Regions from separate parts of the Paenarthrobacter aromaticivorans genome, predicted to be linked through region 2. Evidence: riboswitches for the same ligand, from Rfam matches in the RefSeq annotation. Region 2 holds a riboswitch; each other region holds the start of a gene.
The links. Region 2 has a riboswitch for glycine ahead of gcvP (aminomethyl-transferring glycine dehydrogenase). Riboswitches for the same ligand answer to the same signal wherever they lie in the genome.

Region 1: it holds a riboswitch for glycine, as region 2 does, so the genes downstream of both, gcvP (aminomethyl-transferring glycine dehydrogenase) here and gcvP (aminomethyl-transferring glycine dehydrogenase) in region 2, are expected to answer to the same signal.
Region 3: it holds a riboswitch for glycine, as region 2 does, so the genes downstream of both, cycA (D-serine/D-alanine/glycine transporter) here and gcvP (aminomethyl-transferring glycine dehydrogenase) in region 2, are expected to answer to the same signal.

Annotation. Positions count from the first base shown of each region.
Region 1 is NZ_JAHOPC010000019.1:57,870-68,387, reverse strand. Features, by position in the region: gene gcvP (aminomethyl-transferring glycine dehydrogenase) at 1-2,209, opposite strand, end outside; glycine riboswitch at 2,395-2,492, opposite strand; gene KSW38_RS21495 (TetR/AcrR family transcriptional regulator) at 2,586-3,125, opposite strand; gene KSW38_RS21490 (MFS transporter) at 3,199-4,749, shown strand; gene KSW38_RS21485 (cyclodeaminase/cyclohydrolase family protein) at 4,773-5,423, opposite strand; gene KSW38_RS21480 (amidohydrolase) at 5,531-6,775, shown strand; gene KSW38_RS21475 (hypothetical protein) at 6,838-7,059, opposite strand; gene KSW38_RS21470 (NAD(P)/FAD-dependent oxidoreductase) at 7,134-8,123, opposite strand; gene KSW38_RS21465 (helix-turn-helix domain-containing protein) at 8,276-8,857, shown strand; gene KSW38_RS21460 (nitrilase-related carbon-nitrogen hydrolase) at 8,983-10,011, shown strand; gene KSW38_RS21455 (agmatine deiminase family protein) at 10,008-10,518, shown strand, end outside.
Region 2 is NZ_JAHOPC010000022.1:44,212-54,729, forward strand. Features, by position in the region: gene KSW38_RS22355 (aldehyde dehydrogenase family protein) at 1-381, opposite strand, end outside; gene KSW38_RS22360 (purine-cytosine permease family protein) at 394-1,836, opposite strand; gene speB (agmatinase) at 1,833-2,837, opposite strand; gene KSW38_RS22370 (PucR family transcriptional regulator) at 3,015-4,526, shown strand; glycine riboswitch at 4,602-4,700, shown strand; gene gcvP (aminomethyl-transferring glycine dehydrogenase) at 4,850-7,696, shown strand; gene gcvT (glycine cleavage system aminomethyltransferase GcvT) at 7,706-8,842, shown strand; gene gcvH (glycine cleavage system protein GcvH) at 9,106-9,489, shown strand; gene glyA (serine hydroxymethyltransferase) at 9,486-10,518, shown strand, end outside.
Region 3 is NZ_JAHOPC010000001.1:65,799-76,316, forward strand. Features, by position in the region: gene KSW38_RS00320 (ExeM/NucH family extracellular endonuclease) at 1-2,811, shown strand, start outside; gene cycA (D-serine/D-alanine/glycine transporter) at 2,888-4,375, opposite strand; glycine riboswitch at 4,509-4,607, opposite strand; gene KSW38_RS00330 (FAD/NAD(P)-binding protein) at 4,682-6,667, opposite strand; gene KSW38_RS00335 (prolyl oligopeptidase family serine peptidase) at 6,727-8,985, shown strand; tRNA gene KSW38_RS00340 (tRNA-Ser) at 9,130-9,217, shown strand; gene KSW38_RS00345 (MFS transporter) at 9,277-10,518, opposite strand, start outside.

The DNA.
Region 1 (10,518 bases), on a different contig from region 2:
CGTCCTTGCCTTCGGTCCAGGAAGCAGCGTCACCAGGCATGAAGGGCGCCAGGTGCGCCTTCGCAGCAACAGGACCAACACCGGGTCCGCCACCACCGTGCGGGATGCAGAACGTCTTGTGCAGGTTCAGGTGGGAGACATCCCCGCCGAACTTGCCCGGCTGTGCGAGCCCAACGAGCGCATTGAGGTTTGCACCGTCAATGTAGACCTGTCCGCCGGCTTCGTGGATAGCGTCGCAGACTTCCCGGACATCGGCGTCGTAAACACCGTGCGTGGACGGGTAGGTGATCATGATGGCCGAGAGGGCGTCCCGGTTGGCCTCGATTTTGGCCGCCAGATCGGCGTGATCGATGGTGCCATCAGCGGCCGTAGCCACCACGACAACCTTCATGCCGGCCAACACAGCCGAGGCTGCGTTGGTGCCGTGCGCAGAAGCAGGAATCAGGCAGACGTTGCGCTGGTCATCGCCATTGGAGAGGTGGTAGCCGCGGATCGCGAGGAGTCCGGCGAGCTCACCCTGGGAGCCGGCGTTCGGCTGGATGGAGACTTGGTCGTAACCAGTGATTTCGGTCAGCTGGGACTCAAGATCCTTGATCAGTTCACGCCAGCCCTCGGTCTGGGAATCCGGAGCGAAGGGGTGGATGGAGGCGAACTCCGGCCAAGAGATGGCTTCCATCTCGGCCGTGGCGTTCAGCTTCATGGTGCAGGAACCCAGCGGAATCATGGTGCGGTCCAAGGCCAAGTCACGGTCCGAGAGTTTGCGGATGTAGCGCAGGAGCTGGGTTTCGGAGCGGTGCGTGTTGAATACCGGGTGCTGCATGAAGTCGCTCGAACGCTCAACGGAGGCCTCCAGTGCGAAGCCCTCCACGGCTTCGGTGACCGAAGCGCCGAAGACATCCAGGACGCCGCGAACAATCTCCGGTGTGGTGGTCTCGTCAACAGAAATGCCCACGAGATCAGCGTCAATGCCGCGCAGGTTGATGCCCTTGGCCTCGGCAGCAGCTACGATTTCGGCAGCCTTGCCAGGAACGCGGACCGTAATGGTGTCAAAGAAGGATGTGTGGAGGACCTCGACGCCGGCAGCCTTCAGTGACGCCGCAAGGGTGCGGGCGTGACCGTGGGCCGTTTCTGCGATTGCCTTCAGGCCTTCGGGGCCGTGGTAGACGGCGTACATGGATGCGACGATGGCCAGCAACGCCTGCGCGGTACAAATGTTGGACGTGGCCTTCTCGCGGCGGATGTGCTGCTCGCGGGTCTGCAGCGCCAAGCGGTAGGCAGGGACACCGGCGTCGTCCTTGGAAACGCCCACCAGACGGCCCGGCATGGAACGCTCGAGACCCTTCTGGACGGCCATGTACGCGGCGTGCGGGCCACCGAAGAACAGCGGAACGCCGAGGCGCTGGGCAGAACCGACGGCGATGTCAGCACCTTGCTCGCCCGGAGGGGTGATGAGCGTCAGGGAGAGCAGGTCTGCTGCGACCGTGACCAGTGCGCCGCGTTCCTTGGCCGCTGCGATGACGCCAGAGTGATCGAACACGCGGCCCGAAACACCGGGCTGCTGCAGGACGATGCCGTTGATGACGCCCTCAGGGAGGCCCAGCGAAAGGTCAGCGACCTCAACCTCGAAGCCGAGCGCCTCAGCGCGGCCCTTCACGATGGCGATGGTCTGGGGGAGGCAGTCGGCGTCCAGGACGGTCTTCCCGTCGTGGGCTTCCTTGTTCTTGTTGGCCCGGCGCATCATGAGGACGGCCTCGGCCACGGCCGTAGCTTCGTCCAGCAGGGAGGCGTTGGCAATCGGCAGGCCCACGAGGTCCTGGACCATGGTCTGGAAGTTCAGCAGAGCTTCCAGACGGCCCTGCGAGATTTCCGGCTGGTAAGGCGTGTACGCCGTGTACCAGGCCGGGGATTCGAGGATGTTCCTGCGGATAACCGGCGGCGTGACGGTGTCGTAATAGCCCTGGCCGATCATCTGGACGGCAGTCTTGTTCTTGGACGCAAGCTTGCGCAGCTCGGCCAGCACCTCAACTTCGCTGAGCGCGTTTTCAAGGGTAAGGGCAACGTCCTGGCGGATGTCTTTGGGAACGGCCGTATCAACCAGCGAATCAACGGTGTCGTAGCCGACCGTCTTGAGCATGGTGTCAATGTCGGCCTGGCGGCGGGCGCCAATATGCCGATCGACGAAGGTGGTGGAGGCTGAACTAACCGTCACGAAGGAACTCCATTACTTGGGCGGCGTTTGGGTACGCCACAGCGGCTCGGGTTCCTCCCCGCTCTGTATTGGACCTGAGAGTTTCCGCGTGTTGCTTATACAACGATCGCTTGCACCTTCGGTGAGCACAGCATTTCATCCGCGCCAACGGGCGCGGCAAAAGGCCTGCTACTTTCCAGAGTTGCCTCGCCGCGGCGGTGCGTGGGCCTGAGAGATTCCTGGGGAGGGTTTGCTCCTACGGCGCCCGCATCACTTGCTTGCAGGACTCTCCCGCCGCAGATCAAAGGCATATTCACTTGTTTGCGTGCCCCTGTAAAGACGCACCACAAGGCTCAATTGTCCTACGTCGAAGGCGTCGCCGCAAATGGGTGGCCCGCTACTTGCGGAGCCGGTCCAAGACTCCCAACAGGATCTCGACGTCGGCCTCCCGCCCGGCGTTACCGCCCTCCTGTCCGCCTTCGAACATGGCATTGAAATACAGGCCGTCACCCATATAGCTGACCGCCTTGGCAACCTCCGGACCCACATCCTCGGCCAGAACGTCCTGCCACTGTTGTTGAATGCCGGCAAACCTGCGACGCGTCTCCTCATGGGCGACTTCTGCCAGACGTGTGGCCGCCACGAACGCCCGGTCCATTGGGGTCCCGGCCCACAGGGAGGTCCGAATGAAGTAGGCAGCGCTGCCATCGGGCGCAGTCTTCATTTTTTCGATGTCTTCCTGGGCCAAACGATCCAAGCGCTCCAGCAGGGCGCCGATCAGCGATTCCTTATTGGGAAAGTGATAGAGCAGCCCACCCTTGGACACCCCTGCTCGCTTGGCAACGGCGTCGAGTGTGGCAGCACGCTCCCCCACCTCAATAAGTAGGGCTTCGAAGGCATCCAAGACTGAATCCCTGGCAACTGGTTTTCGTGGCATGTGTCCATCATTCCCTAAAGGCTTACGGTGATTCTATTTGAAACTATACCGTCTGGACGGTACAGTAAATGACATGTTCACTCCGTCCTCAACCCAAGCACCCCGCTCCGCTTACCCCGTCACGGGCAAGGCAGCACCGTGGCGCGACTGGACGGCACTGGCACTCCTGATGTTTCCGGTGCTGCTGGTTGCCGTCGACAACACCGCCCTCACGTTCGCCCTGCCTGAAATTGCCCGCTCCTTGGATGTGGGTGGCGTGCAGCTCCTGTGGATCATTGACGCGTACCCCCTCGTGTTGGCGGCGCTGCTGGTTTCCATGGGCAACCTTGGGGACAGGATCGGACGACTGCGGCTGCTCCTGATCGGCAGCACAGGCTTCGCTGCGGTTTCGGCTGCTACGGCGTTCGCGCCCTCCGCGGAATGGCTGATTGCCGGCCGCGCTGCACTTGGCGTGTTCGGCGCCATGCTGATGCCTTCAACCCTGTCCTTAATCCGGAACATCTTTGCTGATCCGAACCGCCGGCGGCTCGCGATCGCCGTCTGGGCCGCCGCTTTCTCCGGTGGTGCCGCCCTTGGTCCGATCTTTGGTGGTTGGCTGGTGGAACACTTCTGGTGGGGTGCCGTCTTCCTGGTGGCGACCTTCCTCCTCCTTCCCCTCCTCGCCTTCGGCAGGGTCCTCATTCCCGAATCCAAGGACGCAAACCCTGGCCGTGTAGACGTGCCCAGCATCGCGTTGTCCGTGATCGCGATGGCTCCCTTCGTGTACGGGATCAAGGAATTCGCCATCCACGGATTCGGGGCGTCGGCAGCGGCCTTCATGGTCTTCGGCCTGGTGATGGGCATTCTGTTTGTCCGTCGCCAGCGGCAACTCGAGAACCCGATGCTGGATGTCCGCCTGTTCAGCAACAAGGTGTTCAGCACTGCGATCGTTGCCAACGTCCTGTCCTTGTTTTCCATGACGGGCTTCATCTACTTCTTTGCCCAGCACCTACAGCTGGTAGAAGGCCAGTCCCCCATGGAAGCGGGCATCGCAATGATTCCGGCGCTCCTGGCAACGGTCGTCGCCGGCCTGGTGGTGGTCCCGCTGGTAAAGCGCATCCGGCCAGGATTCGTGGTGGCCGGCGGACTTACCCTCAGCGCTGCGGGCTACTTGGTGGTAGCTGCGGGTGATCACAGCAGCGGACCTGTGTTCCTCTTGTCAGCTTTGACGATTCTGGCCGTCGGCGTGGGTGCAGCGGAGACCATCTCCAACGACCTCATCCTTGGCTCGGTGCCGGCCGACAAATCCGGAGCGGCGTCCGCAATTTCCGAGACTGGCTACGAGCTGGGTTCGCTCCTGGGAACGGCCGTGCTGGGCTCTATCCTCACCGCGTCCTACCAGCACAACCTCGTCATCCCGGAGGGCTTGTCCGCGCAGGCGGCCGGGAAATCGGGAGAAACGCTGGCCGGCGCAGTGGACGCCGCTGCGGCCCTACCCGCTCCGCTGTCGGATGCCCTGACAACCGCCGCCCGGGTAGCCTTCGAATCCGGCGTCCACATCACTGCGGCGATTGGGCTGGTACTGATGGCTTGCGCGGCAGTGCTCGCCGCCGTCGTGCTCCGCCGGGTTCCCAAGGCGCACTAAAAGGTGTGCCGCGTCTTCGGAAATCAATGCGCGTCAGTAGGTGCAGCCTTGCCATCTACGGCGGCCACCAGCTGGTCAATCCGGTCCAGGGCATCGCTGAGCCGGCCAACCGTAGCCCACAATTCAGGGTGCTTTTCCTTGATTTCATCAAGGGTCGCCCCTGCGGACCTGAGCGATCCGAGATCAAAGCTCACGTTGGTTCGGGCTCCGGCGATGGCCGCCCTGAGGGCTCCAAACCCGACCACTACGTCGGCAATGAGCGCTGGATTCCCGTTGGCGGCCAGCCACCCCAGGTCCTCAATGGCTTCTATGGCATGGTCCCCGAGCACAGCGGACGCCTTGGCAGCACCGACGGATGCACGGTGGATTGCTTCCTCCCGCTCCGGGCCAGGATCAAGCCTGAAGGCCGCACCGAAAGCCTTTGATGCCGTTGCGTCGTCGTCAGCCAGCTTCAGGGCGGTTTCGCGGAGGGAGCGGGCCCGGGCGTGCAGATCGGCCAACTGCTGCCCGGGCGCCTCCGTATAGCCAGCAACCATGGACGCCAAGGATGCGGCAATGGCCAGCATTACGCCGGTTCCTGCGCCTCCACCAGGTGATCCGCTGGACTCTGCGAGAGCCTTGGTCCAATCCTCAACTGTTGAGCCTTGGGTCGTGATCTCTTGTGAAGATTCCATGCAACCAAGTTTGCCTGAAGCGCACAGGTGTGGGTCGGCGTCGTTGTCTGATCACGTGGATACACTGGCCAGACCCTGCGGCGTCGACCTGTTAAGGAAAATTCCCCATGAGCATTGACCTTGAAGCCCTCTACCGTGACCTCCATTCGAACCCGGAGCTTTCCTTCCAAGAGGTCAGAACAGCCGGGATCATCAGCGGACACCTTGAGGACTTGGGGCTTCTGGTCCACCGCTGGGTGGGGAAAACAGGGGTTGTGGGAGTCCTGGACAATGGCCCCGGACCCGTGGTGATGCTTCGTGCCGACATGGACGCGTTGCCCGTCCAAGAGGCCACCGGGTTGGACTACGCAAGTACGGCAGTCGGCGTCGATCATGAAGGCCGTGAGGTGCCGATCATGCATGCGTGCGGGCACGACGTACATGTCAGCTGCCTCCTCGGAGCCGTGGAAGCGTTGGCCGCAAAGCGGCAGGACTGGCAGGGCACCCTGATCGCAGTCTTCCAGCCAGCCGAAGAATGGGGTGGCGGTGCCCAGGCCATGGTGGCGGATGGGCTCTTTGACCTGGTCCCCAAGCCGGACGTGGTCCTGGGCCAGCACGTCGCGCCCTTTCCTGTCGGATGGTTCGGCATCCGTCCCGGCGTGGCCATGGCCTCAGCGGATTCCCTCAACGTGACGTTGCATGGGCGCGGCGGCCACGGCTCCAGGCCTGAAACCACCGTTGATCCAGTGCTCATGGCCGCGGCAACCACCATGCGCCTGCAAGGAGTGGTGTCCCGGGAACTCGCCGCAAGCGATTCTGCGGTAGTTACGGTTGGGCAAATCCATTCCGGAACAAAGAACAACATCATTCCCGAGACCGCAACGCTTGGCCTCAGTATCCGATCCTTCAGCGAGCCCACACGGGAGAAAGTCCTGAACTCGATAGAGCGCATCGTTCGAAGTGAAGCTGCCGCCTCAGGCTCCCTCAAGGAACCCGACTTCCACTATGAGGAGCGCTTCCCGCTAACGGTCAATGATGAATCGGCCGCCGGAAGGATCGCTTCAGCGTTTCGCGATAGGTTTGGCGCCGCGAGGATCATAGACCCCGGCCCCGTCTCGGGCAGTGAAGACGTCGGGGAACTCGCGACGGCGGCCGGCGCGCCGCTCGTCTTTTGGTTCCTGGGCGGGATCGAGGCCACCCACTTCAAGGACTGGGCGACCACGGGCCGCCTCCCGGAGGACGTTCCGTCGAACCACTCGCCCTACTTTGCCCCGATCATCCAGCCAACACTGGCCCTTGGCACGGAAGCACTGGTCACGGGCGCCCTCGAATTCCTGGACGTCCCTAAGCAGGCAGCAGGAAACCCCGCTTAACGGGCAATTCACCGCCGCGCGCGGTGAATTGCCTTAAGACGGGGTTCTGCCCAGACCGACGCCTAGACTCTTTCGCGAATGCGGTCGACCTTCGGTTCTGAAACCTCAAATTCCCTGCGGCGACGGGCCAGGAAAGTCCACAACGTTCCTTCTGTCTGCGGGCTCTTTTCGGCAGGGGCCTCAGGTGCCTGATCCTTGCTGGTCTCAGGCTTGTGCATCTCGGGCGTACGCACGGAGTCCTTCTTCGTGCGCCTCTCATAGCCCTCATAGTACGAGTAGCACATACCCAACCTCCTTAGTGGCTGTCCTTTAATCGTCCTCGCACCCGGACCGTAAGTCGACTGCTAATTAATGCAACTCACCGTGAAACAAGGCCTTCAACGCGGCTGGCCGCCGTCGCTACCGCCAGCCTGGTTTCAGCCATCATGAGATCCGCGTTGATGACTGCACCGGACATGTTTCCCGCCGCCGCGGCAGCCACTACCTGGCCCATGGGATCGGTAACGTTGCCCGCTACCCATACGCCCGGCACGGATGTGGCTCCTCCTGGAGCAGCCGCTTCAAAATAAAGTCCCACTCCCTGGGGATGTTCCACTGGCTCAATGCCCAAGGATTCGAGCACTCTGGAACGCGCCTCCATGCATGGACCAGCCACCACCGCTTCAACGGGTATCACCGTCCCGGATTCCAGGACGACGCCGCTCAGAGCGTCGTCAGTGACTTCCAATGACCGGACCTTGCCTTCCACCACGCTGATGGATCTGGCCGCCAGTTGTTCCCACTGCTCTTCAGTCAGTTCAACGACGTCGTTCAGGAACAGCGTGACGTTGGGGCTCCACTGCCGGAACAGCAAGGCCTGGTGCAAGGCCATCGGCACGGACCCCAGGACGCCGATCGCCTTGTTCCGCACTTCCCAACCATGGCAGTACGGGCAGTGCAGGACGTCCCTGCCCCAGCGTTCCCGGATGCCCTTCACGTCCGGCAGGATGTCCGTCAGGCCCGTGGCCGCCAGTATTCGGCGCGCCCCTACCGTCCGACCGTCCGCCAGGTCCACCTCAAAGGCGGGCTCGGAAGCATTGGTGGGATCCGGCGTCGGACGCGCCGCCACAGCCACGCCCGAAACGATGTGGCCGCCGTAATGCAGAACTTCAGCCCGGCCAAGGGCCAAGAGTTCCCGGGGGCTGAGCCCGTCCCGGGAAAGGAAGCCGTGGACTCCCGCGGCAGGGGCGTTCCGTGGCTCCCCGGCGTCGATGACCAGAACGGACCGCAACGCCCTACCCAGCGTGACCGCGGCACTTAACCCAGCTGCGCCACCTCCCACAATGACGACGTCGTACTGTTGTTCCATTTTTGCCTCCTGTTCGCTTTGTTGCGGGGCCTGCTCTGCGCGTTATTCCCAGGTTTTGGGGCGCAAAGCGGGCCTCACAACGGCCTAATTCAATGCTCAGACGCACACATCGAAAGCAGCAACAAATTTTGCCAGTATGGCAAACTGAAGGCATGACTCCGGATTTCAGCAAAATGCTCGACGCCGTCGGCCCTCGCCTCCGGGCGCTGCGGACCCAACGCAATGTGACCCTGGCGGAGGCTTCGGCGGCCACGGGCATTTCGGTCAGCACGCTTTCCAGGTTGGAGTCGGGACAACGGAAGCCCACGCTCGAACTACTCCTGCCCATTGCCCGGCTTCACCAGATCCCCCTCGAGGAACTCATCGACGCCCCGGAAACCGGCGATCCGCGGATTCACCTCAAGCCGCACGTGCACGAGTGGGGCACAGCCTTGCCGCTGACACGTCGAGCAGGCGGAATCCAGGCATTCAAGATGGTCCTGCCGGGCGGCACGGGGAAGGAAGTTCCCGATCCCCAATCGCATGAGGGCTATGACTGGATGTATATCCTCAACGGCAAACTCCGGCTTGTCCTGGGCGAGAACGACTTCATCCTCAAAGCAGGTGAGGCTGCGGAGTTCGATACGCGGACGCCGCACTGGTTCGCCAGCGCCACCAACGAACCCGTCGAGCTCCTTACGCTCTTTGGGCAGCAGGGCGAGCGCATGCACGTCAGGGCGCGGCCCAAGAGATAGGTACCTCCCCAGCACGGGAAATGAAGGTAATTCATTTTTGCCCCTTGCATCCGGCCATGACTACCGCCATACTAAATGAACGCTATTCATTTAGTGACTGTCGTCTCACCGGAGTACATACCCCCATGATTGAAATTACCCGCCTCGAAGCCCCAACTTCCCTGGCCCGCACCGAGCCGTCCACCCGCACCCCTCTGCGGGTCGGCGTCGTTCAGCACCGCTGGCACGCTGATGAAGCAGTCCTGCATGCCGAACTGAACGAGGGAATCGAACGCGCAGCCAAGCTGGGAGCCAGTGTTGTTTTCCTGCCTGAACTGACTCTCTCCCGCTACCCAGCAGACACCCGCCCGGAGAACAACCCGGCGGCAGGTATCCGCCCTTCAGACATCGCCGAAGACCTGCTCACTGGCCCAACCTTCACGTTCGCCGCAGCGGCTGCCAGGACCTACGGCGTCTCGGTGCACGCATCGCTCTACCAGCGGGCTGAAAACCCGGACGGCACGGACGACGGCTTGGGACTCAACACCGCCATCCTCGTCTCCCCCGCTGGCGAGCTCGTGGCCCGCACCCACAAGCTGCACATCCCCGTCACGGCCGGATACTACGAGGACAAGTTCTTCCGCAAAGGCCCGGGCGCCGAAGATGCCTATGCGGTCCACGCTCCTGCCGAACTCGGCGGCGCACGCCTTGGCATGCCCACCTGCTGGGATGAATGGTTCCCGGAGCTCGCCCGCATGTACTCCCTGGGTGGGGCCGAAATCCTGGTCTACCCCACTGCCATTGGCTCCGAACCGGACCACCCCGACTTCGATACCCAACCGCTCTGGCAGCAGGTCATCGTGGGTAACGGCATCGCCAACGGCCTCTTCATGATTGCCCCGAACCGCTACGGCAGCGAGGGCACACTGAACTTCTATGGTTCGTCCTTCATCTCCGATCCGTACGGCCGCATCCTGGTCCAGGCACCCCGCGACGAATCCGCCGTACTGGTGGCTGATCTCGATCTGGACCAGCGCAAGGATTGGCTCACGCTCTTCCCGTTCCTGGCTACCCGCCGCCCGGAAACGTACGGCCGCCTCACCGAGCCCGTGAACCCCAACGCCCCGCTCGGCTCCACAGCCGAAGCCACGCCTTACCAGGCTGTGTCCGCATGAGCGCCTGGCGGATGCCGTCCGAGACCGCTCCCCAAGACCGCGTCTGGATGGCCTTCCCCACGGGCGGCTACACCTTGGGTGACACGGAGGAAGAGGCCCACGCTGCGCGGTCCACCTGGGCTGCCGTTGCCAATGCCATCCTTGAGTTCGAGCCGGTCACCATGGTGGTACACCCCGACGACGTCGACACCGCCGGGCGTTACCTGGACCCTCGCGTCGAGGTACTGACCGCCGAACTCAACGATGCCTGGATGCGGGACATCGGGCCCTCGTTCGTGCTTGATGCCAACAAACAGCTGGGTGCCGTGGACTGGATCTTCAACGGATGGGGCGGCCAGGATTGGGCCGCGTGGGACAAGGATTCCCTCATCGCGGCGGAGATCAGCGCCCGCGCCGATGCCCACCACATCCCATCGGGCATCGTCAACGAGGGTGGCGGCATCCAGGTTGATGGCGAAGGCACCGTCCTTGTCACTGAGACCGTACAGCTTGACCAAGGACGCAACC
Region 2 (10,518 bases):
GACATCATCCTCGGCAACGGCCTGCGGCTTACCGGTGTTGGCGGACTCGATGACCTCGAACGCCTCGCGGTTCGCCTCAATGATGTTGGCGATCAGGTTCAGGACATCGGCGCGTTCCTTGGGTGTGGTGGCTCCCCAGGACTTTTGGGCGACGACGGCGGCCTCAACGGCGGCGTCGACGTCGACGGCGGTGCCGGCCTGGACGGACGCGATGACCTGTTCAGTAGAGGGGTCCACAACATCGATGACCTGGTTGGAGGAACCGGGAACGAATGATCCGTTGATGAAATGCCCAGTGGGAGGCAGGGGCAGGATGCCGGCGGAAGCGTGGTCAGTGGAGGAGCGTCGAACGGTGAACTGTTCTGCCTGGGTGGTGGTCATGGTGATTCGCTTTCAGATGAGGTCTGCGGTGAGTGCAGTGGAACGGTGGGAAGCCGCTTGAGCCTTGTTCCGGAACACGCGGGCTGCGAAGTAGTAGAGGGGAGCAACCACCACCAGGCCGACGAGCCAGGAGATGTCTACGCCGCCCAACGCGGCGGCCATGGGGCCGGTGTAGATTGCGGTTGCCGAGAAGGGGACCTGGATGAGGGCGCCTGCCAGGTAGGAGCCGATGGCGACCCAATTGAACCGCCCGTACACGCCGCCGTCGCGCTTGAAGAAGTCCTCAACCCGGTAGTCGCCGTGCCGCAGAAGGTAGTAGTCCACCAGGTTGATGGCCGTCCAAGGGACCAGGACGTACATCAGGAAGGAGAGGAAGTTGGTGTAGAAGAGGATGAAGTTGTCGCGGGCGAACAACGCGATGGAGACAGCGAGAACGAAGAGGATGACTGCCGCGATGCTGCGGGTCTTGGCACGTGGCAACCAGGACGGCTTGAATGTTTGGCCGATGGTCAGGGTGCAGAGGACGCCGCAGTAGAGGTTCATGGCGTTCGAGGCCGCGACACCCAGGCAGAAGATTCCCACGATGATCAGGGTCCACGGCTGCAGCAACGCACCCAGGCTGCCAACGATTTCAACGTTGTCGGCGCTCATGGCCATGGCGAGCGTGCCCACCAAGGCGCCCAGGATCATGGGGAACAACGTTCCCAGGACGCAGCCCGAGTAGGAAGCCCAGAACGCCGGTGCTGATCCCGTGCCCTGCGGCATGTAGCGGGAGTAATCCGAGACGTAGGGTGCGTAGGCCAGTTGCCACAGGGCCGAGACGGAGATGGTCCCCATGAAGCCAACCCAGTTGAAGGTGCCTTGCTCAAGGAAGCTGCTGGGAAGGCCGTGGACCACGAGTATCCAGCCGAAGGCCAGCAACAATGCCAGGCCCGCTGCAACGCTGAGGATCCGGGCATAAGCGTGGATAAGCCGGTATCCGAAAATCGTGGCGATAACGCTGACCACGCCGATGATGATGATGCCGGCATCTACGCTGATGCCCGGGCTGACGGCGGCCATTGCTTCCCCACCGAACACGAGGTTCGCGGCGAAGAAGCCGACGTACATGACCACCACGATGACCACGATCAACAGGGCGCCGAAGGAACCGAACTGGCCGCGGGTCTGGATCATCTGTGCTACGCCAAGCTGGGGACCTTGGGCCGAGTGCAGCGCCATGAAGATGCCGCCCACCAGGTTGCCGATGATGATGCCTACCAGCGCGGGCACGAAACCAAGGCCGAACACCGTGGTGGCGAGCCCGCCGGTCACGATGGTCATGATCATGATGTTGGAACCGAACCAGATGGTGAACAGGTCGCGGGCCTTGCCGTGGCGCTCGTTCGCCGGGATCGGCTGGATGGTTTTGTCCTCGAGGCGCGGTACTTCCTGGGTGGCCAAGGGCGTTTTCATGACATTGTCCGGGATGTAGAAGCCAGTTCAAGGACAGCAGAGTCTGTGGCTTTGCTGCGGTTCACCATCAGGCCGAGCAGGTCGAAGACGAGAGTAGCGGCGGCGACGGTTGTGATGTCCGCATGGTCGTAGGCCGGAGCGACCTCCACGACGTCGGCGCCCACAATATTGATGCCGTTTAGTCCGCGGAGCAGGGCGAGGAGCTCGCGGGAGTGGAGCCCGCCCATCTCCGGGGTGCCGGTCCCAGGTGCGAACGCGGGGTCCAGGACGTCGATGTCGATGGACACGTAGACCGGGGTGTCGCCGAGCCTGTCCTTCACCTGCTGGATTGCGGCCGGGACGCCGATGACATCCAGGTCCGAGCAGCGGATGATCTGGAACCCGAACTCGTGGTCCCTGAGGAAGTCGTTGCGGTCATAGACCGGGCCGCGGATCCCCACGTGCATCGACTTGTCCTCCACAAGGAGGCCCTCCTCGAACGCCCGCCGGAAGATGGTTCCGTGGGTGATGGGCTGGTCAAAGTAGGTGTCCCACGTGTCCAGGTGAGCGTCGAAGTGCAGCAAAGCCACCGGGCCATGGACCTTGTTCAGCGCCCGCAGCATGGGCAAAGCAATGGTGTGGTCGCCACCGATCGAGATCAGCCGCTTGTCCTCACTGATCAGGGGCAACGCCTGCTCCTCGATCTCACGGACTGCGCGGGTGATGTCATAGGGAGTGCAAGCGATGTCGCCAGCGTCCACAACCTGGGCTTCGTAAACGGGTTCGACGTCGAGCTCAGGGTGGTAGCCAGGGCGTAGGAGGCGCGAGGCCTCGCGAACCGCGGCAGGACCGAAACGGGCGCCTGGCCGGAAGGAGGTTCCGCCGTCGAACGGGACACCGACGATCGCAATGTCGTAGTCCGGAACCCGGTCGATTTGGGGGAGGCGGGCGAAGGTGCCGAGGCCTGCATACCGGGGGACTTTGGTTGCGTCGACAGGGCCGATGGGCTTGTGGATTGTCATTGCCGGATCCTTGGTGTGAGGGGTGCTCGCCATTGAGCGGGAAGTAAGTAATTCCATTCTTGGTGACGCGGGTCACGGCGAATAGCGGTACATTGACTACAAATGGCCGAGGCGCTTAGACGAATGTCTAAACGGTCCGAAACGGCCCCCGGAATCATAGAGTCAGGACCCCATCCGATGGCAATCACGGTCGCCGAGCTCGTAGCTGAACCCCAATTGGGGCTCACCCTCCTTGCCGGCGACACAGGGCGCGACAACCGGATCACCTGGGCGCACACTTCGGATCTGCCCAGGCTGTGGGAATGGGTCACCGGCGGCGAGCTCATGATGACCAATGGACTCTCGATTCCCGCGGACGCCGAGGGGCAAGTGGCGCTCGCGGAGGCCCTCATGGACAGCGGGGCGAGCGCCTTGGCGATCGGCGAAAAGATGCACGCACCCCCGCTGACGCAGGAGTTCCTGGCGGCCTGCGACCGGCTGCCGCTGCCGCTGATCAACATCCCGTACCCGCTGCCCTTCATCGCGATTGCCCGCTCGGTTGCCGAATCCTCCCTGCTCGAAGAGTCCCGGCGCCTGCGCCAGACAGCCAGGGTCTACGACCTTCTCCGCACGGCCGGAGCCTCCGAGGACCATTGGCAAAGCCTGGTCCAACGGCTTGCCACCGAACTGGACGCTGAACTGTTCGTGGTGGACCGCCGCTGCCTCCATCCCTGGCACCCCGAGGGCCAACGGCTCCCGGAGTTCCTCGCGGATGAATGGGCTCCGCTTTCCGGGCAGGTGTCCTTGGCTGGCAAGAATTTCCAGTGGCACCGGATCCGGGGCCGGCACGTGCTGACCATGGACATCCCGACGCACGCCAATGCGCTGCTTGTGGTGCTGCCACACAGCGAACCGCACCCGGACGCCGTCGTACTCCTGCACGCCGCAACCGTGCTGGGACTGCAGCTCTCGCGCATCGTTTTGTCGCTTGAAGGGCGGCATCGGCTGGCCGGCGAGTTCCTGCTGCAGGCTATGGATGGCCGACTGGGCGCGGCCGAGATGGAGAGCCGGCTGTCAGCTTTTGGGGTTCCGCCCCAAGACTTCCTGCTCGCATCCATGTCAGCGAACGCTTCCACCACAACGAACGACGGCGACAAGCTGGCGAACGTGCACATCGAACTGTGGCGGCACGGGGTTGCGTCGGCGTCGTTGAAGCGGAATAGCAGGCTGCACGTGGTGGTCCCCGCTGATGTGCCGGACGACATCCTGATTCATTGCGCCGGGGCAGATGCCGCGATTGGAATCAGCGCTCCGGCGGGTGTGGCGGGCATTCAGCGCGCGCTGCAGGAGTCGCTTTGGGCGCTCGGATCGGCCCGGGCGAACAAGCTCGACCTGGCCCGCTACGCGCAGGGGCCATCCTGGCTCGGGCTGACCGGTTTTGAGGAAGGAACTGCGCTGGTCAGGCGTCTGCTGGGTCCGATTTTCGATTACGAGCAGAGCCAGGAAGGCGATCTCCTGGTCACGCTGACGACCTATTTGGACTCGCAGCGTTCCTGGCAAAAGACTGCCGCAGCCTTGTTCGCGCACCGGCAAACCATCATTTACAGGATCCGGAAAATCGGCGAGCTGACGGGGCTGGACATGGGTGAAACCTCCACGGTGGCGCAGCTGTGGTTCGCGCTCCAGATCCACGAGGCGATGCATCGGTAGGTACCCCTTGCTTGCGCTTTTTCGAAATGATCAGCTATGGTGTGAAGCGTGTCACCCATGGTGACGCAACGCTTTTGATCTGCGGCGGGAGAGTCCTGCCGGTACATCCAGTCAGGCGCCGTAGGAGCAAATCCTCCCCAGGAATCTCTCAGGCCCATGTACCGCCGCGGTTAGGCAACTCTGGAAAGCAGTCCGGGCAACCGGGCTCACCGACGGTGCAAGCAGGCAACCATTCCTGCGGAATCTCTCAGGTCCAATACAGAGTGGGGAGGAACCCACATTCATCGTGGCGCTCAGTGGGCGCCTGAATCATGGAGTTCCTCTTGACTGTTCAATCAACCCCCACCGCTTTCGCGGACCGGCATATCGGCGCCCGACGCCAATCCGACGTTGCCACCATGCTCAAGGCAATCGGCTACGACTCCGTAGACGGCCTGGTAGATGTTGCGGTCCCCGATTCCATCCGCCAGGACACTGCCCTGAAGTTGCAGGACGCCCTCACCGAGGTGCAGGTCCTCGCCGAGCTGCGCAAGCTCGCGTCCAAGAACAAGACCGCCGTCCAGCTGATCGGCCAGGGCTACTACGACACCGTTACACCCCCGGTCATCCGCCGCAACATCCTCGAATCCCCGGCCTGGTACACCGCCTACACGCCGTACCAGCCCGAGATTTCGCAGGGCCGCCTCGAAGCTCTCCTGAACTTCCAGACCATGGTCCAGGACCTCACGGGGCTGCCGGTAGCCAACGCTTCGCTGCTGGATGAAGCTACTGCAGTGGCTGAGGCCGTGCTGCTCATGCGCCGTGCCAACAAGTCCAAAACCGCGAAGGACGGCAAGACCGTCCTGGACGCCGACCTCCTCCCGCAGACCATCGCGATCGTGAAGGGCCGCGCCGAAGCGCTGGGCTTCGAAGTGGAGATTGCCGACCTTTCGCTGGGCCTGCCCGACGGCGACATCAACGGCGTCGTCCTGCAGCAACCCGGTGTTTCGGGCCACGTGTTTGACCACTCCGCCGTGATCGCTGAGGCCAAGGAACGCGGTGCCCTGGTGACCGTGGCTGCCGATCTTTTGGCTCTCACCCTCATCACGCCCCCGGGCGAACAGGGCGCCGACATCGCGGTCGGAACTGCCCAGCGCTTTGGTGTTCCGCTGTTCTTCGGTGGCCCGCACGCCGCATACATGGCAGTCCGCGAAGGCATGGAGCGCACGCTTCCGGGCCGCATCGTGGGCGTCTCCAAGGACAATGCCGGCGTCCCCGCTTACCGGCTTGCGCTCCAGACCCGCGAACAGCACATCCGCCGCGAGAAGGCCACGTCCAACATCTGCACTGCCCAGGCCCTGCTCGCGATCGTGGCCTCGATGTACGCGGTTTACCACGGTCCGGAAGGCCTGAAGGCAATCGCCGAAACCGTCCATGGCCACGCCCGCACACTGGCCACTGCCCTCAAGACCGCCGGCCGCGAACTCGTGTCCGAATCCTTCTTCGACACTCTGACGGTCCGCGTACCCGGCAAGGCTGACAAAGTCATCGCCGCCGCCGAAGCCCGCGGTATCAACCTGCGTCGCATCGATGCCGACACGGTTGGCGTTTCGCTCGATGAAACCACGACGCCGGAGGTCCTCTCTGCGGTAGCCGTCGCCTTTGGTGCCGGCCCGATGAAGGACGCAGCCGGGTTCGAGCTGCCGTCCTCCGTTCTCCGGACCTCGGATTTCCTGCAGCACCCGGTGTTCAACACGCACCGTTCCGAGACGCAGCTGTTGCGCTATATCCGCAAGCTGTCCGACCGGGACCTCGCACTGGATCGCACCATGATCCCGCTGGGTTCCTGCACCATGAAGCTGAACGCCACGGCTGAGATGGAAGCAATTTCCTGGCCCGAGTTCGCCTCGATCCACCCGTTCGCTCCGGATCACCAGACCGCTGGCTGGCGCGAGCTCATTGAAGGACTGGAAGCCGACCTCACAGAGATCACCGGCTACGATCAGGTCTCCATCCAGCCGAACGCCGGCTCCCAGGGTGAGCTCGCGGGCCTGCTGGCAATCCGTGGCTACCACCTGTCCCGCGGCGATGAGCAGCGCAACGTGTGCCTGATTCCTGCTTCTGCGCACGGAACCAACGCAGCCTCTGCTGTGTTGGCCGGCATGAAGGTTGTCGTGGTGGCCACCGCCGCTGACGGAACGATCGATCACGCGGACCTGACTGCGAAAATCGAAGCCAACCGCGAGGCGCTCTCCTGCATCATGATCACCTACCCGTCCACGCACGGTGTTTACGACGCCGACGTGCGGGAAGTGTGCGACGCCGTCCACGAGGCCGGTGGCCAGGTGTACGTTGACGGTGCAAACCTCAACGCGCTCGTTGGGCTGGCCCAGCCGGGCAAGTTCGGTGGCGACGTATCGCACCTGAACCTGCACAAGACGTTCTGCATCCCGCACGGTGGTGGCGGACCGGGTGTTGGTCCGGTTGCGGCCAAGGCCCACCTGGCACCCTTCATGCCCGGGGACGCGAACAACGTCTCATCGGAAGGTGGAGTGGCCATCTCGGCATCCCGCTACGGTTCCGCCGGTGTGCTCCCCATTTCCTGGGCCTACGTGAAGCTCATGGGCGGCCAGGGACTCACCGAAGCGACCAAGTCTGCGCTGCTCGCGGCCAACTACGTCGCCTCCCGCTTGGACGAGCACTTCCCGGTCCTGTACACGGGCGAAGGTGGGCTCGTAGCCCACGAGTGCATCCTGGATCTCCGCGACCTGACTGCCCGAACAGGCGTCACAGCTGAGGACGTGGCCAAGCGCCTCATCGACTTTGGATTCCACGCTCCCACGCTGGCGTTCCCCGTTGCGGGCACTTTGATGGTGGAGCCGACTGAGTCCGAGGACCTGGCTGAGATCGACCGCTTCATCGAAGCCATGATCACCATCCGCGCCGAAATCGAGCAGGTCGCCAGTGGCGATTTCACTGTTGAGAACTCGCCGCTGCGCAACGCGCCGCACACGGCTGCCGCCGTCGTGAGTTCTGACTGGGACCGCGAGTACTCGCGTGAGCAGGCAGCGTTCCCTGTCCACCAGCTGAAGCAGGACAAGTACTTCCCGCCGGTCGGCCGCGTTGACGGTGCCGCTGGGGACCGCAACCTGGTGTGCTCCTGCCCGCCCCTCGAAGCATTTGAAAACTAAGGACTGGTCATGACTGAGAACTACACAGCCCTGTACGAGCAACACAAAAAGGCCGGCGCGTCCTTCACGGATTTCGGCGGCTGGCAGATGCCCCTGAAGTACGAGTCCGAGCTTGCTGAGCACCACGCCGTCCGCAAGTCCGCCGGCCTGTTCGACCTCTCCCACATGGGCGAGGTCTGGGTTACCGGACCGGACGCGGCAGCGTTCCTGGACTTCGCGCTGGCGGGCAAGTTGTCCGCGATCGCCGTGGGCAAGGCAAAGTACTCGCTGATCTGCAACGCCGACGGCGGCATCATCGACGACCTCATCACCTACCGTCGCCCTTCTCCCGAAGAAGGCGTGGATCAGTACCTCGTGGTCCCAAACGCGGGCAACGCCAAGGTAGTTGCTGCAGCATTGCTGGAGCGGGCGGCAGGGTTCGACGTCGTGGTTGACGACGTCTCCGCCGAGACGTCGCTGATTGCAGTCCAAGGTCCGAACGCGGAAGCCATTCTGCTGACCTTGGTTCCCGCTGAGCAGCACGCCCTGGTGACGGAACTGAAGTACTACGCGGCCGTTGAAGTCTCCATTAACGGGCAGGATCTGTTGCTTGCACGCACCGGCTACACCGGCGAAGACGGCTTCGAGATCTACATCCCCAACCTTGATGCAGCCGGCCTGTGGGAAGCGCTCCTCGAGGTTGGCGAAGGTCACGGCCTCATCCCCGCGGGCCTTGCAGCACGCGACTCCCTGCGACTCGAAGCCGGAATGCCGCTCTACGGCAACGAGCTCTCCCGCTACGTCAACGCCTACGCCGCAGGACTTGGCCCGGTGGTTTCCCTGGCCAAGGAAAGCGACTTCATAGGCAAGGAAGCCCTGGCTGCTATCAAGGCTGCCGGCGTTGGTTCGACCATCGGCCAAAAGCTCGTCGGCCTCAAAGGTGCAGGCCGCCGCGCAGCACGCGCCCACTACTCGGTCCTCAAGGACGGCTCACTCATCGGCGAAGTCACCTCCGGCCAGCCGAGCCCGACGCTCGGTTACCCGATCGCCCTGGCGTATGTCGACGTCGAGCACTCAGAGCCGGGCACGATCGTCGACGTGGACCTCCGCGGCAAGTCGGAGCCGTTCGAAGTTGTGCCGCTGCCGTTCTACAAGCGCCAAAAGTAGGCCGCGGGTGTTTGGGGCCGCCGGCCTCTGGGTCACCTAGACCCGGCGGCGCCGACCTCCTCCGCGGGCTCGGTCGCATAGGCGCCCGCTGGGCGGACGCGATGCTCCCTTGGACGCCCGCTTCCGGTGGCCGGCACCGCAGGGGCCGATGTGGCCAAGGCGGCGCCGATCGCTTTGGCGCTGCTTGAACCCCTAAGCGCTGGGGATGGGTCGAGCACCACGTGATCTTGAAGAGTTTTTCGTAAGAGAGAGAAGGAATTGGAATGAGCAAGGTAGTTGCTGAACTGAAATATTCGGCTGAGCATGAATGGGTTGCTTCGGATGGGGGCGGGCCTGTGGGGATTGGGATCTCTGCGGTGGCCGCGGATGCCCTGGGCGACATTGTGTATGTTGACCTCCCCGAGGTTGGCTCCACGGTTACTGCGGGGGAGACCTGCGGTGAAGTTGAGTCCACGAAGTCCGTGTCGGACCTGTACTCGCCCGTGACGGGTGAGGTGACCGAGATCAACGACGCCGTCGTCGACGATCCTGCCCTCATTAACAACGATCCGTACGGTGCCGGCTGGCTGTTCAAGGTGGCCGCCACGGAAGAAGGGCCGCTCATGACGGCTGAGGAATACGCTGCGACGAACGGTGGCGAACTGTGAACCCGGCAGCCGTGACCGAATTCGAGCAGGTCGTTTCGGCGTCGTTGGATGCCCAGCTGGCTGACCTCGATCCTGAGATCGCCGCAAAGATCGACGACGAACTGGGCCGCCAGCGCGACGGCCTGGAGATGATCGCCTCCGAGAACCACACGGCCGTTGCCGTGATGCAGGCTCAGGGCTCCGTGCTGACCAACAAGTACGCCGAGGGCTACCCGGGCAAGCGCTACTACGGTGGTTGCGAGCACGTCGACGTGATCGAACAGCTCGCGATTGACCGCATCAAGTCCCTGTTTGGCGCCGAATTTGCGAACGTCCAGCCACACTCCGGTGCGCAGGCAAACGCATCGGTGATGCACGCGCTGATCAAACCGGGCGACACCATCATGGGCCTAAACCTGGCCCACGGCGGCCACCTCACCCACGGCATGCGGATCAACTTCTCCGGCAAGCTCTACAATGTGGTGCCCTACGGCGTCCGCGAAGACACCCACACGGTGGACATGGCCGAAGTTGAGCGCCTTGCACAGGAGCACAAGCCGGCCTTGATCGTTGCTGGCTGGTCCGCTTACGCGCGGCAGCTGGACTTCGCCGAGTTCCGCCGGATCGCCGACTCCGTGGGCGCCTACCTGATGGTTGATATGGCACACTTCGCAGGCCTGGTTGCAGCTGGCCTGCACCCGTCGCCGGTGCCGCACGCCCACGTCACCACCTCCACCACGCACAAGACCCTCGCCGGTCCACGTGGCGGCATCATCCTCTCCAACGACGCCGACATCGCCAAGAAGATCAACTCGGCCGTGTTCCCGGGTCAGCAAGGTGGACCGCTGGAGCACGTGATCGCCGGCAAGGCCGTCGCGTTCAAGATCGCCGCGTCCGAGGAATTCCGTGAGCGGCAGTCACGCGTACTGGCCGGTGCCCGGATCCTGGCCGAGCGACTCGTCCAGCAGGACGTTGCAGCCAAGGGAATTTCCGTGGTTTCCGGGGGTACCGACGTGCACCTGGTGCTGGTGGATCTGCGCAACTGCGAAC
Region 3 (10,518 bases), on a different contig from region 2:
GCGGACGTCGTATCCCTTGAGGAAATAGAGAACTCCGCCCAGTTCGGCAAGAACCGTGATGACGCCCTGTCCAAGCTCGTGGACGCCCTCAACGTGAAGACGCCGGGCGTATGGGACTACGTGCGGACACCCGCAAACGCTCCCCCTCCAAGCGATGAGGATATGATCCGCACCGCGTTCATTTACAAGAAGGCGGTAGCCGAGCCGGTCGGGGAGTCAATCATCCACAACGACACCGTGGCCTTTGCAAGCGCCCGCAAACCGCTCGCGCAGGTCTTCAAGCCGGTCGGCGCGGACGAAGACAAGAAGTTCATCGCGATCGTAAACCACTTCAAGTCCAAGGGTTCCGCTGCCACCCCGGATGACACGGACAAGGGCCAGGGCGCCTCGAACATTGCCCGTACAAAGCAGGCTGAATCACTCCTCGCCTTCTCCAAGGACCTCCAAGCCTCCAAAGGCACGGACAAGGTCTTCCTGATCGGCGACTTCAACGCCTATGCCAAGGAAGACCCCATCAATGTCCTCACTGGCGCAGGCTACGCCGACCTCGAAGCTGGTACCGGCAAGCATTCCTACCTCTTCGGTGGCATGGTGGGCTCGCTGGACCACATCCTTGCTTCCCCGGCAGCGGCCGGGATAGTCACGGGAACCGACATTTGGAACATCAACTCTGTGGAGTCCGTGGCGCTGGAATACAGCAGGTATAACAACAATGTGACCAACTACTATGCAGGGGACGAGTTCCGTGCCAGCGACCACGATCCTGTGGTGGTGGGCATGAACTTGGGATCGGATATGCCGGCCACTGTTGACCTGCAGTTCCTGGGCATCAACGACTTCCACGGCCGGATCGACTCCAACACTGTCCTCTTCGCCGGCACTGTGGAGAAGCTCCGCGCTGCGGCCGCCCCCGGCGCAACAGCCTTCATTTCTGCCGGGGACAACATCGGCGCTTCACTTTTCGCTTCCTCGGTTGCGAAGGACCAACCAACCATCGATGTCCTGAACGCGCTGGAGCTTCGGGCTTCCGCACTAGGTAACCACGAGTTCGACGGCGGGTGGCAGGACCTGCGCGATCGCGTCATCGCCGACGGTACCAACGCGAAGTTTGCCTACCTGGGCGCGAACGTTTACCAGAAGGGCACCAAGACTCCGGTACTGCCGGAGTACAAGGTCCTGGATATGAACGGCCTGCGGGTGGCCGTCATCGGCACCGTCACGCAGGAAGTTCCGTCGTTGGTGACCCCGGCGGGAATCACGGATCTCGAATTCGGGGACCCTGTTGAAGCCATTAACCGCGTAGCCGCCAAGATCAAGTCGGAGAACGCGGCGGACCTGATCATTGTGGAGAACCACGACGGCGCAGCATCGGGCACACCGGAGGGTGCCACCCTGGAGCAGGAAGTCGCAGCCGGCGGACCGTTCGCCAAGCTCGTCAACGAGACCAGCCCTGACGTGGCCGCCATCTTTACCGGACACACCCACAAGGAGTATGCCTGGGACGCACCCTTGCTGGATGCCAACGGCCAACCCACCGGCAAAACCCGTCCCATTGTGCAGACCGGCAACTACGGCGAAAACGTGGGAAGCGTGACTCTCACGGTCGATACCGCTACGAAATCCGTGACGGGCTATAAGGCCGCCGTCGTGGACCGGACCACGGAGACTTCAGAAAGCCTGGCTGCCGCGTATCCCCGGGTGGCGACGGTAAAGGCGATCGTGGATAAGGCACTGGCCGAGGCCGCCGTGATAGGGAACCAGCCTGTTGGCGCAGTGACAGCTGATATCACCACCGCCTTCACGCCGGATCCGCTTGGAGGTGCCCCCAAGCGGGACGACCGCGCGAGCGAATCCACCCTCGGAAACCTGGTAGCGGACTCCCTGGTGGACACGCTCAAGGCGCCCGAACTGGGCGGGGCGGAGATTGGCGTCGTAAACCCCGGCGGCCTGCGCAACGAGCTCTACTACGCCCCGGACGGCACCATCACCTACGCCGAGGCGAATGCGGTCCTGCCGTTCGTGAACAACCTGTGGACTACATCCCTCACTGGCGCCCAGTTCAAGACCCTTCTTGAGCAGCAGTGGCAGACCAACGTTGACGGAACTGTTCCCAGCCGCCCCTACCAGCAGCTGGGATTCTCCAAGAACGTCAACTACACCTATGACGCCGGCCGCCCTGCAGGGTACCGCATCACCGGCATCTGGGTGAACGGGACCGTGATGGACCCGGCGAAGCAATACAGAATTGGGACCTTCAGCTTCCTGGCAACGGGAGGCGACAACTTCCGGATCTTCAAGGAAGGCACCAACACGAAGGACACCGGTCTGGTGGACCGCGATGCGTGGATCAAGTACCTGCGTGAGCACAACCCCGTGTCTCCGGACTTCGCGCGCCGGTCAGTTGCCGTGGTTAACACCACCGCCACAGAGGTCAAAGCAGGTGAGCCCATGACACTCGCTATCTCCAAGCTGAATCTCACCTCGATCGGCAGCCCGGCCAACAACACCCTCAATGCGATCTTCGTGGACAGCAAGGGCGCAGCAGTGCCGCTTGGATCGGTTCCAGTAACGGCAGGAGCAGCCACGGTGGACCTCAAGGTTCCCGCTGCGGCAGCTGCAGGTACCGGCACCTTGGTGCTGACCGCCGTCGAGAGTGGAACCGTGGTGAAGGCCAGTGTTCAGGTAGCTGATAGCGGGCCCAACCCGCCGCAGTGCACTCCGCCGGTCAAACCGTCTACGTGGTACGACCTCGTGGGCTGGCTCCGCTACGCGTGGGCGTGGCTGGAGTATCAGAAGTGCCTGAGGGGCTAAACAGCCCCTTTCCTTAGGCTGCCCCAGGGGGCACCGCACGGTGATGAATCGTGAGGTGCCCCCTGGGGTTTGGCAGCTACTTCTTTGCGAGCTCGGGCTCTTCCGCTCGCTTGGCGTCTTTCTCAAGCTCCGCTTGGAACTCCTCGTAGCGAACCAGATGCGCGGGCCGACGACGCAGGATGGACCAGGCCACCCCCAGAATCACGAACCACAGCGGCGTAGCCAGCAGCGCAGCAAAAGTGTCCGGCTGCGTGGTCAGGGTCCAGAGCACGAAGGCAAAGAATGCGAAGACCACCCACACCATCACCACGCCGCCGGGCATTTTGAACGCCGAAGAATCATGCAGGTGTGGCCGCCGCTTGCGGAACGCCAGGTAGCTGGCCAGGATGATGGACCATACGAACACGAAGCAGACAGCTGACACGGTGGTCACCATGTCGAACGCCTTGCCGATGTCCTGCCCTGCGTACATGAGAACGACGCCGGACAGCAGCAGGACGCAAGAAAGGAACAGGGCGTTGCGGGGTACTTTGCGTCCTGAGAGCGCGCCGAACACAGCTGGGGCGTCGCCTTCCTTGGCCAGGCCGTAAACCATGCGGGACGTGGAGTAGATGCCGGAGTTGGCGGAGGACATCGCAGAGCTGAGCACCACAAGGTTGACGATGGTGGCGGCAGCACCCAGTCCGGCCAGGGAGAACATGGCAATGAAGGGGCTATGTCCAGCCGCGAACTGGGTCCACGGGGTGACGGACATCAGGATGATGAGGGCGCCCACATAGAAGAGCAGCACGCGGATCGGGATCGAGTTGATGGCCTTGGGCAGGTTCTTCTCCGGGTCCTTGGCCTCGGCGGCCGTGGTGCCTACCAGTTCAATGCCGACGAAAGCGAAGACGGCGATCTGGAAACCGGCGACGAAGCCCATGAATTCGTTGGGGAAGAAGCCACCGTGGCTCCACAGGTTGGTGAAGCTGGCCGGTCCGGCGTCGGACTGGAAGCCGCTGAAAATCATGAACAGGCCGACGATGATGAGGGCCGCGATAGCGACGATCTTGATGAGGGCGAACCAGAACTCGGTCTCGCCGAATGCTTTCACCGTAGCCAGGTTCAGGAGCAGCAGGATACCGATGGTGATCAATCCGGGTACCCAGAGCGGAAGGGAAGGCCAGAGCTCCTTGGAGTACCCGGCGATCGCGATGACGTCAGCGATGCCGGTAATGACCCAGCAGAACCAGTAGGTCCAGCCGGTGAAGAACCCTGCCCAGGGACCCAGCAGGTCCGCTGCGAAGTCGCTGAAGGATTTGTAGTTCAGGTTGCTCAGGAGCAACTCGCCCATGGCGCGCATGACGAAGAACAGCATGAAGCCGATGATCATGTACACGAAAATGACAGACGGACCAGCGGCAGAAATTGTCTTTCCCGAGCCCATGAACAGGCCCGTGCCAATTGCACCGCCTATCGCGATCAGCTGGATGTGCCGGTTACTGAGCTGCCGTTCGAGGTGTGGTGAGTCTGCTCGATGCGAGTCGGAGGATGGTGGGCGCTGAATCGTCAAGAGGAACTCCATTGTTCAGGCGGCACTGGGTGCCACGATGATTCGGGTTCCTCCCCGCTCTGTCGTGGACCTGAGAGTTTCCGCAGGAATGGGCCTGCTTGCACCTTCGGTGAGCCCGGTTGCCCGGACTGCTTTCCAGAGTTGCCTCGCCGCGGCGGTACATGGGCCTGAGAGATTCCTGGGGAGGGTTTGCTCCTACGGCGCCTGACGGGATGTACCGGCAGGACTCTCCCGCCGCAGATCAAAAGCGCGCACCACTTTGCCGGTGATGCAGCTCACACACTAGCGAAGCGTTGGACTCACCGCAAACGAAGGCAGCTAACTGCCCAGAATGCTACGAGCGATTTCGTCGGCATCCCGCAAGGTTCGCTGGCCACTGGCGTAAGCCTTCCCGGTTGCCGGACGCGCCTCCGCAGCAATCGCTGTTCCCCACTGGGTCGCGGACAATTGCAGGCCCAAAACATACATCCCCTGCGTCACAGAGCCGTTGGACGCCACAGGCCGGTACGGGTGCGGTTCCACATCCAGTCCGGTTGTCTGCACTGGCGTGCCCTCGGCACTCATCATGATTTTGGTTCGCACAAGGCCGTCGGCCATGAGTTGTTCCAGGAGCGGGGAAATATTGATGCCTACTCGGTTGGCTGGCGACATCGCTTCAATCAAAGTGGATGCCTCCACAGGTCCATCGTGAACCCAAGGCGAGACCGCCCGGAAAACCTTGGCGCTTCTATCCACGCTGAACTTGGGATCGGGTCCAACGAAACCAACGACGCCGGCACGCGCCAAAGCTGCCAACTGCTCCGAACGCAGCGCTGGGGCTCCGCTTGCAAGGCCTTCAACAAACGACTCGAACCATCCCCGCAGCTCAGCGACCCACGATTCGTCCGTGATTCCGCCGTCGGCGACGACGGACTTGAGGATCGCCCTGCCTCTGTGGAGGGCTCCGATGGCCATCTTCACGGGGTCGGCTTCCCCGAGGGCAGAGCGCCGCGCGTCGTCGTCAAGGTAGGCCGTTATTGCCAGGTCCAACTCCCGGCGGGACGCGAACGTCCGGCCAGCCAACGGCGCAGCGAGCCCGCGGACATTGAGTCGGCGGGAGGCAACCACGTGCTTGTCCACGAGGGCGGCGACGTCACTTTCCCATTTGGCAGTGGTGTGCGCGTGGGGCTGCAAGGCATCCTCAAGGTCCGCGAGGAACTGCGCTGCATCGCGAATGGCGGCGGGCTGCGACCTTGCCAGGGTGGAGTAGTAAGCCCACAAGGCGTCACGATGCAGGAGCGGCCAAAGGTCATGGTCGAATCCTGGCTGGATGCCGGCTGCCCTGAAGCGGTCCACTGCTGCCTCGGTCAGGTAACTCATGGTGATGCTGCTGGGGTAATACCCTGCCAAACCAGCCTTGGCCCGGTACGGGGTTCCGCGCCGGGATGCTGCGATGATCTTGGGTTCCCTGCCTGAGGGCCGGTACTCGAGAACTCCGGCTCCCGGTACGCCGGCTTCGACGAACTTGCCTCCGCGGCCCTCGGTCAGCTGGCCCATGACATCGAAGAAATTCAGTCCCATCCCACGCATCAGGACGGGCTCGTTGTCCGGCACCCGCTGCCAGTCGACGTCGGCCGGCGGTGCAGGCGGGAAATAGAGGAGGCCGTGCTCGTCGGCGGCCCGTTGGAACGCACGCTGCTCCGGATTCAAACGGGACTCGACGTGCCCCAGCGCGAGGACCACCGAGCCGACGGTGAGCGTAGTGCCGTCGGCCAGTTCGACGTCGAACGCTTGCCCGCCTGTGGTGCCTGAACTTGCCGGGACCGGGCGCGCCGCTACGGCGGTCGTTTCATGGAAGGCGACCTCCACGCCGTCGGGCATTCGCTGAAGCAGCTCCGCCAAAGTCTGCCGCAGGTACCTTCCATATATGGCCCGGCTCGGAAAATCGTGGGACTCGAGCGTGGCCAACTCCGCCTTTTCGGCGTCATTCAGGCCCTGTCCATCACGACGTCGGGCGGCGCGCCACTGGTCGAAGGAACCGCCCGCGAGGGGCTGCGCAAGCTTGGGATCTTCAGGGATGAGCGTCGGATAGAACGCCTGTGTGTTCATCAGGTACAGCCTGGACTGCTCCGGCTGCCACACATGGCCGGATGCCGGTGGGAAAGGATCTACAACATGGATGTGCAGTGCGCTCCACCCTGGATCGGCCCGGTTCGCACGGCTGGTGGCCCCTGCAGCCCAATTCGCGAGCAGCCGCTCAAGGACACTCGTGCCCCGGGGGCCGGCCCCAATCAGGGCAACACGATTGATTTGCGATTTAGCCACGCTCAAGCCTAACTTCCTGTGACTTGCTTCCAGTTGAAAAGTGTTGCTTGGATGGGGCGATGACCACCACAGAAGCTGATCAGACGCCCCTTCCTGACAATGACACGGATCTGGAGACCACGTCCGGGCCTCGCCACGCTGCGACCATAGCGCCCGAACCCACGGATGAGAACGTGTGGTTGGAGGACATTCACGGCGAAGAACAGCTGGCCTGGGTCGGTGAACAAAACGCGCGAACCGAGGATTTGCTGGAGGACGCAGAGTACGCAGCGGTTGAAGCCGGCATTCTGGAGGTCCTGGATTCCACGGACCGGATTGCCATGGTGAACAAGCGCGGTGATTACTACTACAACTTCTGGAAGGACCAGGAGCACCCCAAGGGCCTTTGGCGGCGGACCACGTGGGAGAGCTACGTTTCCGAGGCACCCGAATGGGACGTACTGCTGGACATCGATGCCCTCGCCGCCGCAGAAGGCGTCGAGTGGGTGTTCCATGGAGCTGGGTTTCTCCGTCCTTTGGACGGGGACATGTACCGCTTCGCGATGGTTTCTCTGTCCCCCGACGGCGGCGATGCCAACCGTCACCGCGAGTTCGACGTCGAATCCCGCACCTTTGTTGACCCTGCCGCTGGCGGATTCGATCTGCCCACGGCAAAAGGCAACGTGAGTTGGCTGGATGCGGACACCTTGCTGGTCTCCAGTACGGCAGAGGGGTTGCCTGCAACCAGTTCCTCGTACGCCCGGACCGGTGTGAAGCTGCGTCGCGGCCAATCCCTCGCCCAGGCAGAGCAGATCTTCGAGATCCCCGAAGACCACATGCTGGCCATCGTCGCCCACGACTCAACGCCGGGCTTCGAACGGACCTTCGCCGTGGATTACATCGACTTCTACAACCGCAGGACGTGGCTGCTCCGCGACGACTCATGGGTTGCGATCGACGTGCCTACGGACGTGAACATCAGCGCCCACCGGGAATGGCTGATGTTCCGCCCGCAGAAGGACTGGGACGTTTCCGGCGTTACCTACGCGGCCGGTTCCTTGCTGGCCGCTGACCTCGAGGGCTACTTGGCTGGATCACGGCAATTTGTGGTGCTGTTTACCCCCGATGATCACACGTCGCTGCAGTCATGGAGTTGGACCAAGGACTACCTGCTGCTCAACCTCCTGCGCGACGTCTCTTCCGAAATCAGGGTGCTGGACCCTTCCCGCGTCGATTCCGACAGCGGCTGGGTTGTCACCGCCCTGGACGCGTGCCCGCCGCTTCACGACGTCAACGCCTATGCGGTGGACGACGAAGACGAATCCGGGGCCGGAAATGACTACTGGTTGGTCGCCACCGGGTTCACTACGCCAACTACCCTCACCCGCGGCACCCTCACGGCTGGCGAGGTTCCTTCATCCGGCGGATCGACTGCCGGAGTGACGAGCCAGCATGCGGTGGTGAAGCGTTCGCCGTCGTTCTTCAATGATGGTGACTATGAGGTCCAGCAGCATTTCGCTGTCTCGGCGGACGGGACCAAAGTCCCCTACTTCCAGGTGGCATCCAAGGACCTGGTCCTGGATGGACAAAATCCCACGCAGCTTTCCGGCTATGGCGGATTCGAAGTTTCCCGCACCCCCGCCTACAGCGGCACCATTGGCAGGGCTTGGCTGGAGCGTCGCACTTCCGCTGCTGCCCTGGCCGACGGTCCCGGCTCGCACACCCGCGGCGGTGTGTACGTTGTGGCGAACATCCGCGGCGGCGGCGAATACGGCCCCTCGTGGCACCGCGCAGCCCTGCAGGAAAAGCGGCACCGTGCCTACGAAGACTTCGCCGCCGTGGCACAGGACCTGATCTCCCGCGGCGTGACCAGCCGCCGTCGACTCGGTTGCGTGGGCGGCTCAAATGGCGGGCTCCTGGTTGGCAACATGCTGACCCAGTACCCCGAACTGTTTGGCGCGGTGTCCTGCGGCGTGCCATTGCTGGACATGCGCCGCTACACCAAACTCTCTGCCGGATATTCCTGGATCGCGGAGTATGGAGACCCCGACGTGCCTGAGCAGTGGGAATTTATCCGTACCTTCTCCCCCTATCACCTGCTTCATGACGGCGTCGAGTACCCCGAAACCTTCATTTGGACCGCGACCTCGGATGATCGGGTAGGCCCCGTCCAAGCCCGAAAGATGGCAGCTCGGATGCAGGCAATGGGTATCCCGAATGTCTGGTTCCACGAAGCACTGGAAGGCGGGCACGCGGGCGCTTCGGACAATAGGCAGGCAGCCGCACTCCAAGCGCGAAGCAACCACTTCCTATGGCGTGTGTTGGCCGGGAGCAACTGAGGTTCCATTTCGATGGCCCGCTGCACGCAAGGCCGTGCGAACGGCTTGGCTGGCAGCGAGTCATCGAAATGGGCAGCGGATCGCAGGCGGTTTTGCACTGAACGGCACGTTCTGCGTATCCTTGGTGGGCTAGCAATAGCAAACGGAGACGTGCCAGAGCGGCCGAATGGGCTTCACTGCTAATGAAGTGTGGGGCACAACTCCACCGGGGGTTCAAATCCCCCCGTCTCCGCGGATGGGTCCCGGTTTTCGAACCGGGACCTTTTGCGTTTAATCCCAAGCCTCCGTAAGTTACCGGCGCTTCGCTCCGTGACTGACTTCCGCACCAGCGTGCCGGTGCAGGGTCAGGCTGTCCACTGTGCTGACCAGCATCAGGACAGCCATGGCGATAAATGCCCCTTTATAGGCCGCTACCTGGTCCGCCCCGAGCACATCCGTTGCCTCGAACAGCCTCAGGAACAACGCGCCCACGGCGATACCTGCCGCAGCCGCCAACTGTACGAGGGTGGCGGAGATGGCGTTGGCCGAGGGCAGCTGCCCCGGGACGATGTCGGCATACTGCACGGAGGCGTAGGCCGAGAAGCCTATGGATCGGAAGGCACCGCTGAGCAGCAACAACGCGAAAATGAGGGGCTCGGGTGTTTGGGCATTGAGCAACGCACACAAGGCAAACGTCACGGCTGATGCCAACGATGCAAAGACGAGCACGGGTTTGAACCCGAAGCGCCTTATCAGGGGTGTGGTGGCCGGCTTGATCCCGATGTTGCCCACGAAGACTGCGGCGACCATGATCCCGGCCTTCAACGGATCCCAGCCAAATCCATCCTGAAACATCAGAGGCAGCAAGAACGGAACCGAGCTGATGGTCAGTCGGTAAACGAAACCTCCCGTGGACGTCGACCTGAAAGTCCTGGTGCCAAATACGCTGAGGTTGAACAGCGGAACCTTTGCTTTGCTCATCCACCAGACGGCGCAAGCCAGGGACACCACGCCGGCAGTCACCACCACAATAGCCAGCAGATTGGATGCGTGTCCGCCCAGCGTTTCCAGCCCCACCACAAGGGAACCCACACCCAAGGTAGTCAGCAGCAGACCAAACCAGTCAAGACGGCGTTTGGCATCAAATTGAGTCCTCGGAACCAATCTCAGTGCCGCAATGAGGGCAGCCAGGCCGAGGGGGACGTTAATGATGAAGATCCAGTGCCACGACAGGAAAGTTGTGAGGGCGCCGCCCACCATGGGAGCCAGAACGGGGGCAAGAAGGCCTGGCCATACCAAATAGGCGGTGGCACGGAGAAGTTCGGATTTGGGCGTGCCCCGCAAGACCACCAGGGTGCCCACGGGAACCATCATGGCACCGCCCGCCCCCTGCGCCACCCGACTCAACGTCAGCATGGTCAAGTCGGTGCTTACTGCGCAGAAAAGGGAGGCAATAGTGAACACCGATATAGCCAGGCAAAATATCCTGCGGGCGCCGAACCGCTCGGCAAGCCAACTGCTCAACGGGATCCCCATTGCCACCGTCACCAAATA